Regions from separate parts of the Ewingella allii genome, predicted to be linked through region 2. Evidence: predicted binding sites of a transcription regulator. Region 2 holds the regulator's gene; the other holds the start of a gene.
The links. The regulator PurR, encoded in region 2, represses purine synthesis genes. The targets are predictions, from matches to a motif close to CANGCAAACGTTTGCNTG.
Positions count from the first base shown of each region.

Region 1: the regulator PurR is predicted to act here: its motif matches at 2,609-2,626, upstream of rbsD (D-ribose pyranase).

Region 1 covers NZ_JAWUDN010000005.1:4,313-9,964, forward strand. Annotated here, with positions in the region: gene rbsC (ribose ABC transporter permease) at 1-657, opposite strand, end outside; gene rbsA (ribose ABC transporter ATP-binding protein RbsA) at 664-2,169, opposite strand; gene rbsD (D-ribose pyranase) at 2,177-2,596, opposite strand; gene kup (low affinity potassium transporter Kup) at 2,807-4,675, opposite strand; gene ravA (ATPase RavA) at 4,977-5,652, shown strand, end outside.
Region 2 covers NZ_JAWUDN010000001.1:676,145-681,796, reverse strand. Annotated here, with positions in the region: gene SBO83_RS03315 (NlpC/P60 family protein) at 1-563, shown strand, start outside; gene cydH (cytochrome bd-I oxidase subunit CydH) at 764-1,039, opposite strand; gene purR (HTH-type transcriptional repressor PurR) at 1,190-2,215, shown strand; gene punR (DNA-binding transcriptional activator PunR) at 2,273-3,178, opposite strand; gene punC (purine nucleoside transporter PunC) at 3,338-4,552, shown strand; gene cfa (cyclopropane fatty acyl phospholipid synthase) at 4,916-5,652, shown strand, end outside.

The DNA of each region.
Region 1 (5,652 bases), on a different contig from region 2:
TTTATCAACGCTGATACCTGACAGACGCGTCGCGGACTCATTGCCGCCCAGCGCGTAGATATAACGTCCTAAACGGGTGTGATGCAGCATGTACCACGCCAGCGCAAACACCACCACCATCAGCCAGACCGGCGTCGGGATGCCCAGCGGGCGACCGATACCAAACCAGCCAAATGTATCAGCAACATCGGTGAATCCGGTGCTGATCGGGCTGCCGTTGGTGTACACCATGGTGACACCGCGCAGCAGGAGCATCATCACCAGTGTGGCAATAAACGCCTGAACCTTGCCTTTAGCGACAATCACCCCGGTGACGGCACCTACCGCCGCCCCCAAGGCCAGCGCACCGGCGACGGCCACCAGCGCATTCACTTCTAAGCCCACAATCGATGCCGCCACCGCGCCCGTTAAGGCCAGCAGCGAACCGACGGATAAGTCGATCCCCGACGTCAGGATAACCAGCGTCATGCCCACGGCCATAATGGCGTTGACCGAGGTTTGTTGAAGAATGTTAAACAGGTTGTTCAGTGTGAAGAAATTCGGGCTCATGGAAGAGACCACGGCAATCAGCACCAGCAGCGCAATCAGCGATTTCTGCTCTAACAACCATTCTTTTGTGAACCAGCCCTTTTTGGCTGGCATAGTCTGAGAACTCATAGTTGATTACTCCTGCGTCACGCCGTATTGCTTGCCGACAGCGGCTGCCATCAACACTTCTTGCGTAGCCTGTTCTATCGGGAATTCACCGCTTAAATGGCCTTCGTGCATCACCATGATCCGGTCACTCATGCCGATAACCTCTGGCATTTCTGACGAAATCAAAATGATGCTCAAACCTTCGCGCTTGAACTGGTTAATAAGCTGGTAAATCTCTTTCTTGGCGCCGACGTCAACGCCGCGCGTTGGCTCGTCGAGGATCAGAACTTTTGGACGCGTCATCAGCCCGCGAGCAATCGCCACTTTCTGCTGATTGCCCCCGGAGAGCAGGCCGATAGGCTGCATCATGGACGGCGTCTTGATGTTAAACATGCGAATGAAATCGCCGACCGCCTGCTGCTCATCAGCATGTTTAAGGCTGCCACCCGCGCGGCTGAAGTAGCGCAGCGCGGTCAGCGACATGTTCTCTTTGACTGACATGCCGAGCACCAGGCCGTCGCGCTTACGATCCTCAGAGATATAAACGATGCCGTTCGCCAACCCGTCCTGCGGGGAATGGGTGACAACTTCGCGGCCATCCAGCGCGACATAGCCCGCTTTACGCGGCAGCGCGCCGTACAGAATCTTCATCAACTCGGTACGACCGGCGCCCATTAGCCCAGAGACACCGAGAATTTCGCCAGCATATAAGTTGAAGCTGACATCTTTGACGCCCGGCCCGGAGACATTGCGCACTTGCAGGCGCAGCGCGCCGCGCTCTTGCTTGAGGCGCGGGTACTGCTCTTCAAGGCGGCGGCCAACCATCATTTCGATCAGCGTGTCTTCCTGCAATTCGCTTACCGGGCGCTCGGCGATGAACTGGCCGTCGCGGAACACGGTGACGTCATCACAGATTTCGAAGATTTCTTTCATGCGGTGCGAGATGTACACCACGCCGCAACCCGCCGCTTTCAGCTCGCGGATGACGTTAAATAAAGAGGCGGTTTCAGTATCGGTTAAAGCGTCGGTCGGCTCATCCATGATGATGACTTGAGATTCGAAGCTCAGCACTTTGGCGATTTCCACCATTTGCTGGTCACCAATCGATAACTCGCCCACCAGACGATGGCTGCTGTAACGCAGGTTCAGGCGCGCCAGCAGTTTGTCGGCTTCAGCGTACATCTTCTTCCAGTTGATGCGGCCAAAACCATTCACAAACTCGCGGCCAAGAAAGATGTTTTCCGCGATAGTCAGTTGGGGGATCAGGTTTAATTCCTGATGAATAATGCCGATCCCGGCTTCCTGAGAATCTTTCGGCCCATTAAACGCGGCCTCTTTCCCCAGAAAACGCAGCGAACCGGCATCCTTTTGATAGATCCCCGTCAGCACTTTCATCATGGTGGACTTACCGGCACCGTTTTCACCCACCAGCGCCATCACGCGACCCGGATAGACGCTCAGCGCCGCGCCGGAGAGCGCTTTAACGCCGGGGAACGCTTTATCAATCCCTGAGAGTTGCAGCAAAGGTTGCATAAAGGCCTCAGAAGGTTACGCCAGCACAAAGAATAACGTTCGCGTACGGCGAACATTCCCCGCTACGGACCACGGCCCGGCTGTGTTCGGTTTGCACCTTGAATGACTCATGGCTGATGTACTCAAGGCTGATGGTGTTTCCCTGATGTTGCTCAAGCTGTTTCAACTGCGCGAGTAACGCTTCATGGAGTTGAGGATTTTTTTCGACGATCTCCTCGGCGAGAATCGCGCGCTCAACCTGCATCTCATGGGTCACTACCTTAAAAACTTGCAAGAAAGTAGGAACACCGGCAGTTAGCGCCAGATCGATGCGTTGGGAAGATGCGGGTACCGGTAAACCGGCATCGGCAATAACCAGCTGATCGGTATGACCTAACCTGGCAATGACATGGGAGATTTCGGCATTTAAAAGCGGTGATTTCTTCATTGTGAACTCCGACAGCGAAACGTTTCGCTCACTGCTGAGTTTATGACGATGCTAGAAACTGGCAATCGCCTTGTGATGAAATTGTGATCGCCGTCGAAACGTTTCGCTACCCGTTTTAGAAAGCCGCGCTAAATTTGAGTTAATGACTTTTCACGGCGTTTAGAAAAGCAAAAGGGCACTCGAAAGTGCCCTTTGTTCACCACAGGCGAATTAGATTTCCACCTGCGTCCCTAGCTCGATAACGCGGTTAGGCGGGATCTCGAACTGGTCCGGCGCGCGCAGCGCGTTGCGGCTGAGAGCCATAAACAGCTTGCCGCGGAAGTAGAGATACCAAGGCCGCTTGGTGAGGATTAGCGACTCGTGGGACATAAAGAACGAAGTTTCCATCATGCGGCACGGCAGACCTTCCAGCCCGCAGCGGTGGAACACTTCCTCAACGTTTGGCGTCTCTTTGAAACCGTAGCTCGCCACCACGCGCCAGAAGGTCGGCGAGAGCTGCTCAATAGTCACCCTGCGAACATTGTGCACATAAGGCGCGTCTTCGGTGCGCAGCGTCAGCAGCACCACGCGCTCGTGCAGCACTTTGTTGTGCTTGAGGTTGTGCAGCAGGGCAAACGGAATGACGTTAGTGGCGCGGGACATATAAACCGCAGTGCCCGGCACGCGCACCGGCGGCGATTTCTCCAGCGAGGCGATCATGGCTTCCAGCGAGTTGCCGTGTTCGTGCATTCGGCGCATAAGGCGGAAACGCTCGCTTTTCCACGTAGTCATCACGATAAACATGCACAGGCCGAGAGTCAGAGGCAGCCAGCCGCCGGAGAACAGCTTGGTGGCGTTCGCCGCGAACATCGGCACGTCGATAAACAGCAGAACTACCAGCAGAATGCCGACCAGGAAAGCTTTCCAGTGCCAGTTTTTCAGCGCCACGGTGCAGGAGAGAATCGAGGTCAGCACCATGGTGCCGGTCACGGCAATACCATAGGCGGCGGCCAAATTACTCGAATGCTCGAAGCTGGCGATGACGATAACCACTGCGAAATAGAGCGTCCAGTTAATGGCGGGAATGTAGATCTGCCCGGCTTCCATTTCTGAGGTGTGGATGATGCGCATTGGCGGCAGATAGCCCAAACGAACTGCCTGACGAGTCAGGGAGAACACGCCGGAGATCACCGCCTGCGAGGCGATAATGGTGGCGAGGGTCGCCAGAATCAGCAGTGGGATCAGCGCCCAGTCAGGTGCCAGCAGGAAGAACGGGTTTTTAATCGCCTCGGGGTTTTTGAGCAGCAGTGCGCCTTGCCCGAAGTAGTTCAGCACCAGCGAAGGTAGCACCACGGTGAACCACGCCAGACGAATAGGGAATTTACCGAAGTGGCCCATATCGGCATACAGCGCCTCAACACCCGTGATGGAAAGCACCACCGCGCCGAGCGCAAAGAAGGAGAAGGATTTATGCTCAATAAAGAAGTTCACCGCCCACATCGGGTTCATGGCCCGCAGCACTTCTGGGTTTTGAGCAATACTGTTAATACCCAGCACCGCCAGCGTCAGGAACCACAGCAGCATCACCGGGGCAAACAGCTTGCCGACAATGCCGGTGCCGTGCTTCTGGATGATGAACAGTAACGTCAGGACGGTAATAGAAAGCGGCACGATATAAGGGTCGAGCGACGGGGCAGCAATCTCTAAGCCTTCCATCGCCGACAGCACCGAAATCGCCGGGGTGATCACCACTTCGCCATAGAAGAAGCTGCCGCCGATAAGCCCGAGGATCACTAATACCGCCGTGGTTCGCGCCGAGGTGTTACGGCCCGCGAGGGACATCAGGGTCAAGATCCCGCCTTCACCGGCGTTGTCTGCGCGCATCACGAAAGTGAGGTATTTCAGCGAGACAATAAGGATTAGCATCCAGAAAATCAGGGAAAGGAAACCAAAGACAACGCTGGGTTCAACGTTAAAGCCGTAGTGGCCTGAAAAACACTCTCTCAAGGTGTAGAGAGGGCTGGTGCCAATGTCACCATAAACCACACCAATGGCGGCCAGGGTTACTGCGGGGAGTGACCGTTTATGTTCTGTGCTCATAATTGGTTTCTTTTTGCTGCTCTTTTATGCAAAGAATTCCGTAAGCGAAAGATGCGCTCAGGGCTGAATGCCCACTAAACGGCGCACAGTATGCACGAATAAATCCAATTGCCTACCCCTATATAAACAAGGAATTGGCGATTAACGCAGATAAACCCACAGTATCTATAATAGAAAGATTTGTGTAATCAACAATCTATATCCGTAAGCTATATCAATAAAAATAGGCCATGGTTTATTATCATTGCCAGCCCAGTAATTTCACTGATCTCATTTACTCACGGAAACCGGAAGATTCAGTATGGCGCATTCTCCTTTACTTGCAGAACGGATTGCCCGTCTTGCCAATGCTTTAGAACACGGACTGTACGAGCGTCAGGAAGCCATCCGGTTGTGCCTGCTGGCCGCGCTGTGCGGCGAAAGCGTGTTTCTGCTCGGGCCGCCCGGCATCGCTAAAAGCCTGATTGCCCGCCGCCTTAAGTTTGCCTTCCGCCACGCCCGCGCTTTTGAATACCTGATGACTCGCTTTTCCACCCCAGAAGAGGTTTTTGGCCCGCTGTCGATTCAAGCCCTGAAAGACGAAGGCCGCTATCTGCGCCTGACTTCCGGCTATTTGCCCGAGGCGGAGATTGTTTTTCTGGATGAGATTTGGAAAGCCGGCCCGGCCATCCTCAATACCCTGCTGACCGCCATTAACGAGCGACGCTTTCGTAACGGCGAGCGCGAGGATGCTATCCCGATGCGCCTGCTGGTCAGCGCCTCCAATGAACTGCCTGAGGCCGACGGCAGCCTTGAGGCACTCTATGACCGTATGCTAATCCGCCTATGGCTGGACAAGGTGCAGGATAAACAGAATTTCCGCTCTTTGCTGACTTCCCGGCCAAACGAAAGCGCCAATCTGGTGCCGGAAGCCCTGAGCATTAGCGATGAAGAGTATCAGCAGTGGCAGCCAGAAATAGATAAGGTGGCCTTGCCGG
Region 2 (5,652 bases):
TACGCAAAACCGAAACCAAAAAAGAAAGTCGAACGCTGGCCAAGAACGAAACCAAAAAGAACGGCAAAAAAGCTTACGGGCGTCACCGAGGTGACAAAGACGTTCTGGCAAAAAACAGTAAACCCATAACATTAAGCGCCGCGCACAAAAAACGTTACCAACACGCGCAGCAAACAGCGATGACCAAGTTGATGCATCAGGTTGGCAAACCTTATCGCTGGGGTGGGACTTCACCGAATACCGGATTTGATTGCAGTGGTTTAGTGTATTACGCCTATAAAGATTTGATTCGCATTAAAATGCCGCGCACCGCTAACGAAATGTACCACCTTCGTGACGCGGCGCCGGTTAAACGCGGTGAACTGGAGAGTGGCGATTTAGTCTTCTTCAGGATCAGCAAGCGCGGCGCAGCAGACCACGTGGGCGTGTATCTCGGCAACGGCAAGTTTATCCAGTCACCGCGAACCGGTGAAGATATTAAAATCACCTCCTTGGGTGACGATTACTGGCAAGATCACTATGTTGGCGCGCGTCGCGTCATGACGCCTAAAACGATTCGTTAAGTCGGCCCCACCGCTAATCAGTCACTGAATAGCATTTAACGAAACGCTTATGAAATTGTTGAGTCAAATTCGAGCACAGCAAGACGAAAACAAAAAGGGCGATCCCAGTGATGGGGTCGCCCTTTTCTCTATTTATTTAACTTTTCTAACTAGAACCGAACACGGTTTAACGCGCCTAAGCCCTACTCGGAATGAGAGGATTAGTGCATTACCGCCGTGAAGCTAAAGGCCAAAATCATTGCCAATGCGCCGACTGTCGTGATCAATGCGAATTTCAGATTGCTGTCCATGAAAACTCCTTGTGGATCAAATGCGGCCACGCCGTAAGCCATACAGTTTGTGTGCCAAAGCAGTTTCTCACAGTTTCCCGCTAAAATCTCGTGATCATTCCCTGCCTTAACAAGACTTTTTACTTCCCCTTTTCCGCGATATAAGAGAAAATTCGCGGTTACCACGCTGCGTGCCGGTCGATTCATCCCGATGTTCTTTCAGACAGCTGTCCTTTTCTGAAAAACCCACCAACGATTTCACTGCGCTTTTATTGTTCAGCAGTCAAATCCACGCAAGCAAACGATTAACATAATGCTAACGTGCCAGAGCACGTCGGTACAGGAGTCATTCTTTTCATGGCAACGATAAAAGATGTCGCAAAGCGGGCTGGCGTTTCCACCACTACCGTGTCGCACGTCATCAATAAAACACGTTTCGTCGCCGAAGAAACTAAAGCCGCCGTGCAGACTGCCATTAAAGAGCTGCACTACTCGCCTAGCGCCGTGGCTCGCAGCCTCAAGGTTAATAACACCAAGTCTATCGGCTTGTTGGCAACCTCCAGCGAAGCGCCCTACTTCGCCGAAGTTATCGAAGCCGTTGAAAATAGCTGCTTCGCCAAAGGCTATACGCTGATTTTATGTAACTCGCACAATAACCTCGATAAGCAACAGGCCTATCTGGCGATGCTGGCGCAAAAGCGCGTCGACGGCTTATTGGTGATGTGCGCCGAATACCCGGACGCCCTGTTGGACATGCTCGAAGAGTATCGCTCCATCCCTATGGTGGTGATGGACTGGGGCGAAGCGCGCAAGAATTTCACCGACAGCATTATTGATAACGCCTTTGAAGGCGGCTACATGGCCGGGCGCTATCTGATTGAACGCGGTCATCGCGATATCGGCGTGATCCCCGGCCAGCTAGCCCGCAACACCGGCGGCGGTCGCTTCCAGGGCTTCGTCAAAGCCTTAACCGAAGCCAATATTCCGCTGCGCGAAGAGTGGGTAGTGCAAGGGGATTTCGAGCCGGAATCCGGCTATCAGGCGATGCACAAGATTTTGATGCAGAAGCAGCGCCCGACCGCCGTTTTCTGCGGCGGCGACGTGATGGCGATGGGGGCAATCTGTGCCGCTGACGAAATGGGCCTGCGCGTGCCGCAAGACATTTCGGTGATCGGCTATGATAACGTGCGTAACGCGCGCTACTTTTCTCCAGCCCTGACCACCATCCACCAGCCGAAAGAGCGTCTGGGCGAGATGGCCTTCACCATGCTGCTCGACCGTATTGTCAGCAAGCGCGAAGAGTCGCAAACCATCGAGGTTCATCCGAAACTGGTTGAGCGCCGCTCAGTGGCCGACGGCCCGTATCGCGACTATCGTCGTTAATAGCGCGCCGCGAATAAAATAGTGAACCGACCAACGCCTGCTCCCATGCAGGCGTTTTTAATTGCGCAACCACTCCTGATTCATGGTTTCACTGTCGCCGAGATAGTCCAGCAGCCACGCCAGCGCGGGCGACTGATTGCTTTGGTCCCACGTCAGGCAGCAGGCGCTTTCCGGGAAATCCGTAGCCAGTTGCAAAACGCGAAGCTTATCCTGCTCGAGCCATTTATCCACCATATGGACGGGCATCATGCCGACACACAGCCCCGCGCACAGGCACTCAATGGCGCAGGTCCAGTCCGGCACCACCAGCCGACGCTGATTATCCAAGGTCCAGGTATCGCGCTTGGGTAAGCTACGCGAGGTGTCTTCCAGACATAGCGCGGGGTACTCTCGCAGCTGGTCGTCAATCAGCGGCGCGGGCAACGCCGCCAGCGGATGGCTCGGGCTGACCACGCAGTGCCAATCCATAAAGCCCATGTCGCGAAAGCTAAAACGCCCGCCGGTGGGCACCGCGCGGGTGGCGCCGATGGCGACGTCAGCGCGGCCATCAACCAGCGCATCCCACACGCCGTTGAACACTTCGGAATGAATAATCAGCTCGGTGTCCGGGAAGGTGCGATAGAAATCCGTCACTAGCCGCCGCGCCCTTTCTGGCTTAACTATACGGTCAACCGCCACGCTGAGCTGGCCGCGCCAGCCATTTGCCACCTGCTGGCACTGGCGGCGGGTCGCCATCATTTTTTTGATAAGCAACCGCGCATCCTCGACAAAAACCTGCCCGGCCGGGGTTAATTCCACATCGCGATGGCGGCGCTCAAACAGCGGCACGGCCAGCCACTGTTCCAGTTGGCGGACGGTATAACTCACCGCCGAGGGCACGCGGTGCAGCTCCACGGCTGCCGCGCTAAAACTGCCGGTGCGCGCCACGGCGTCTACCACTTCTAACGAGTATTCTGACCACATTTCATTCGCCCCCGGCTTGCTTTCAATATTTTTGATAGAACACTGCAAATATTAGCGTTTCACAACGCCTTTACCAAACACTTAAACTTCTCAGGAGTTTTCCTGCATTTGTTTGCCACCACGTAACGTCATTGATACATCGCATCTAAGAAGAGAAAAATGAAACCCTCCTTTGGATTTATGCTCTACCTCGCCGGGCTGAGTATGCTGGGCTTTTTAGCCACCGATATGTACCTGCCTGCATTCAGCGCGATGCAAACCTCCTTAGTCACCACGCCGGGCCTGATCAGCGCCAGCCTCAGTATCTTCTTAGGCGGCTTTGCCATTGGCCAACTGGTCTGGGGGCCACTCTCCGATCGCATGGGTCGCCGCCCGGTACTGATTGCCGGACTGACGCTGTTCGCGCTGGGCTGTCTGGGGATGCTGTGGGTTGAAAATATTTATCTGCTGCTCGGTCTGCGCTTCCTGCAAGCCATCGGCGTGTGTGCTGCGGCAGTGAGCTGGCAGGCGCTGGTGGTTGATCGCTACTCGTCTGAAGTGGCGAAACGCACCTTTGCGACTATCATGCCGCTGGTCGCGCTCTCTCCAGCGCTCGCCCCGCTGCTTGGTGCATGGGTGCTTAACCATTTCGACTGGCAGGCCATTTTTGCCCTGCTGTTGGCCGTCGGCGTGCTGTTGCTGGCCTTCTCTTTCCGCATTAAAGAAGCCAAAAAAGCCAGTGGCGAGAAAAAGGCTGACAACATCAGCTTCTTCCGCCTGATGGCTTCGCCAGCGTTTAGCGGCAACGTGATGATTTACGCTGCGTGTTCGGCCGGTTTCTTTGCGTGGCTGACGGGTTCACCCTTTATTTTGAGTGATATGGGTTACACGCCGGGAGTGATTGGTCTGAGCTATGTTCCGCAGACAATTGCATTTTTGGTGGGGGGCTTCGGCTGCCGTTTGCTGATCGCCAAAATTGACGGCAACCGCATTCTGCCTTGGCTGCTGGCGGGTTACACCCTGAGCGTCGTGGCGCTTTATCTGGTGGCAGCCCTGACTCACGCCACGCTAATCACCCTGCTCATTCCCTTCTGTTTAATGGCTTTGGTGAATGGTGCGTGCTATCCAATTGTTGTAGCAAATGCATTAATGTCATTTCCTGCTAATACAGGCAAGGCTGCTGCACTGCAAAATACACTACAATTAGGTTTGTGTTTTGTTGCCAGCCTGTTGGTTTCCACTTTTATTGCCCTGCCACTTCTGGCCACGGTGACGGTAATGCTTGGCACCGTTGTCTTGGTTGGACTGGGATTTTTTATGGCCAAAAAAGGTGAGAAACAGGCGACTGCGGTAGCGGTAGCTGCCGGAGGAGAATTATCGCGAAACGATGCTTAACATGCTAACGGATCGTCATAATTACCCTCTGTAACAATCACTTAAAGTATATGCTCGCCCCGCACGATTTATTATTGAGAATGCGGAAAGGCGGGCATATACTCAATCGAACCTAAAAAAATAACATTTTACCAAAACTTTTATCACAACTTGTTGTCGATGCGGGGAGTGCATCACACTTTATAAAATGGATTTTTCACCCATACTCTTGGTGGCAGTGGGTGTTCTTCTAATTATTTCCTCTGTTCATAGTCGCATATCAGACAAGGCGGATTAACCGTCTGTTCTCATAATGACCTGCATAAATTGCCTAATATTTTCTTGGCAGGTTAATAAGTCAGAAGAGAAAGTGATGGAGAAGCTATGAGTTCATCGTGTGTAGAAGACCTGAGTATTCAAGATAATCAATGGTATCGCATCGCCAATGAAATGCTCGGGATGGCCGATATCCAGATTAATGGTACTCGACCTTTTGATATAAAAGTAAAAAACCCTGATTTCTTCAAGCGTGTTTTACAGGAAGGTTCTTTGGGTCTGGGCGAAAGCTATATGGACGGCTGGTGGGAATGCGAACGTCTTGATATGTTCTTCCAGCGGGTCATTAACGCCGGTCTTGAGACTAAACTCCCGCGCCATTTTAAAGATACACTCCGCATTGCAGCCGCACGGCTAACCAATCTTCAATCCAGAAAACGCGCCTGGATTGTGGGCAAAGAGCATTACGACTTGGGCAACGACTTGTTCAGTCTGATGTTAGACCCCTATATGCAATATTCCTGCGGTTACTGGAAAGACGCGACCACGCTCGAACAGGCTCAGGAAGCAAAATTAAAAATGATTTGCGATAAGCTGCAATTGAAGCCGGGCATGCGCTTGCTCGACATCGGCTGTGGTTGGGGTGGGCTTTCGGAATTCGCAGCGAAAAATTACGGCGTTAGCGTTGTTGGAGTCACTATCTCTGCTGAGCAACAAAAAATGGCACAAGAGCGCTGCAAGGGCCTCGACGTCACTATTTTGCTGCAAGACTACCGCGACCTGAACGATCAGTTTGATCGTATTGTGTCCGTGGGCATGTTCGAACACGTGGGTCCGAAGAATTA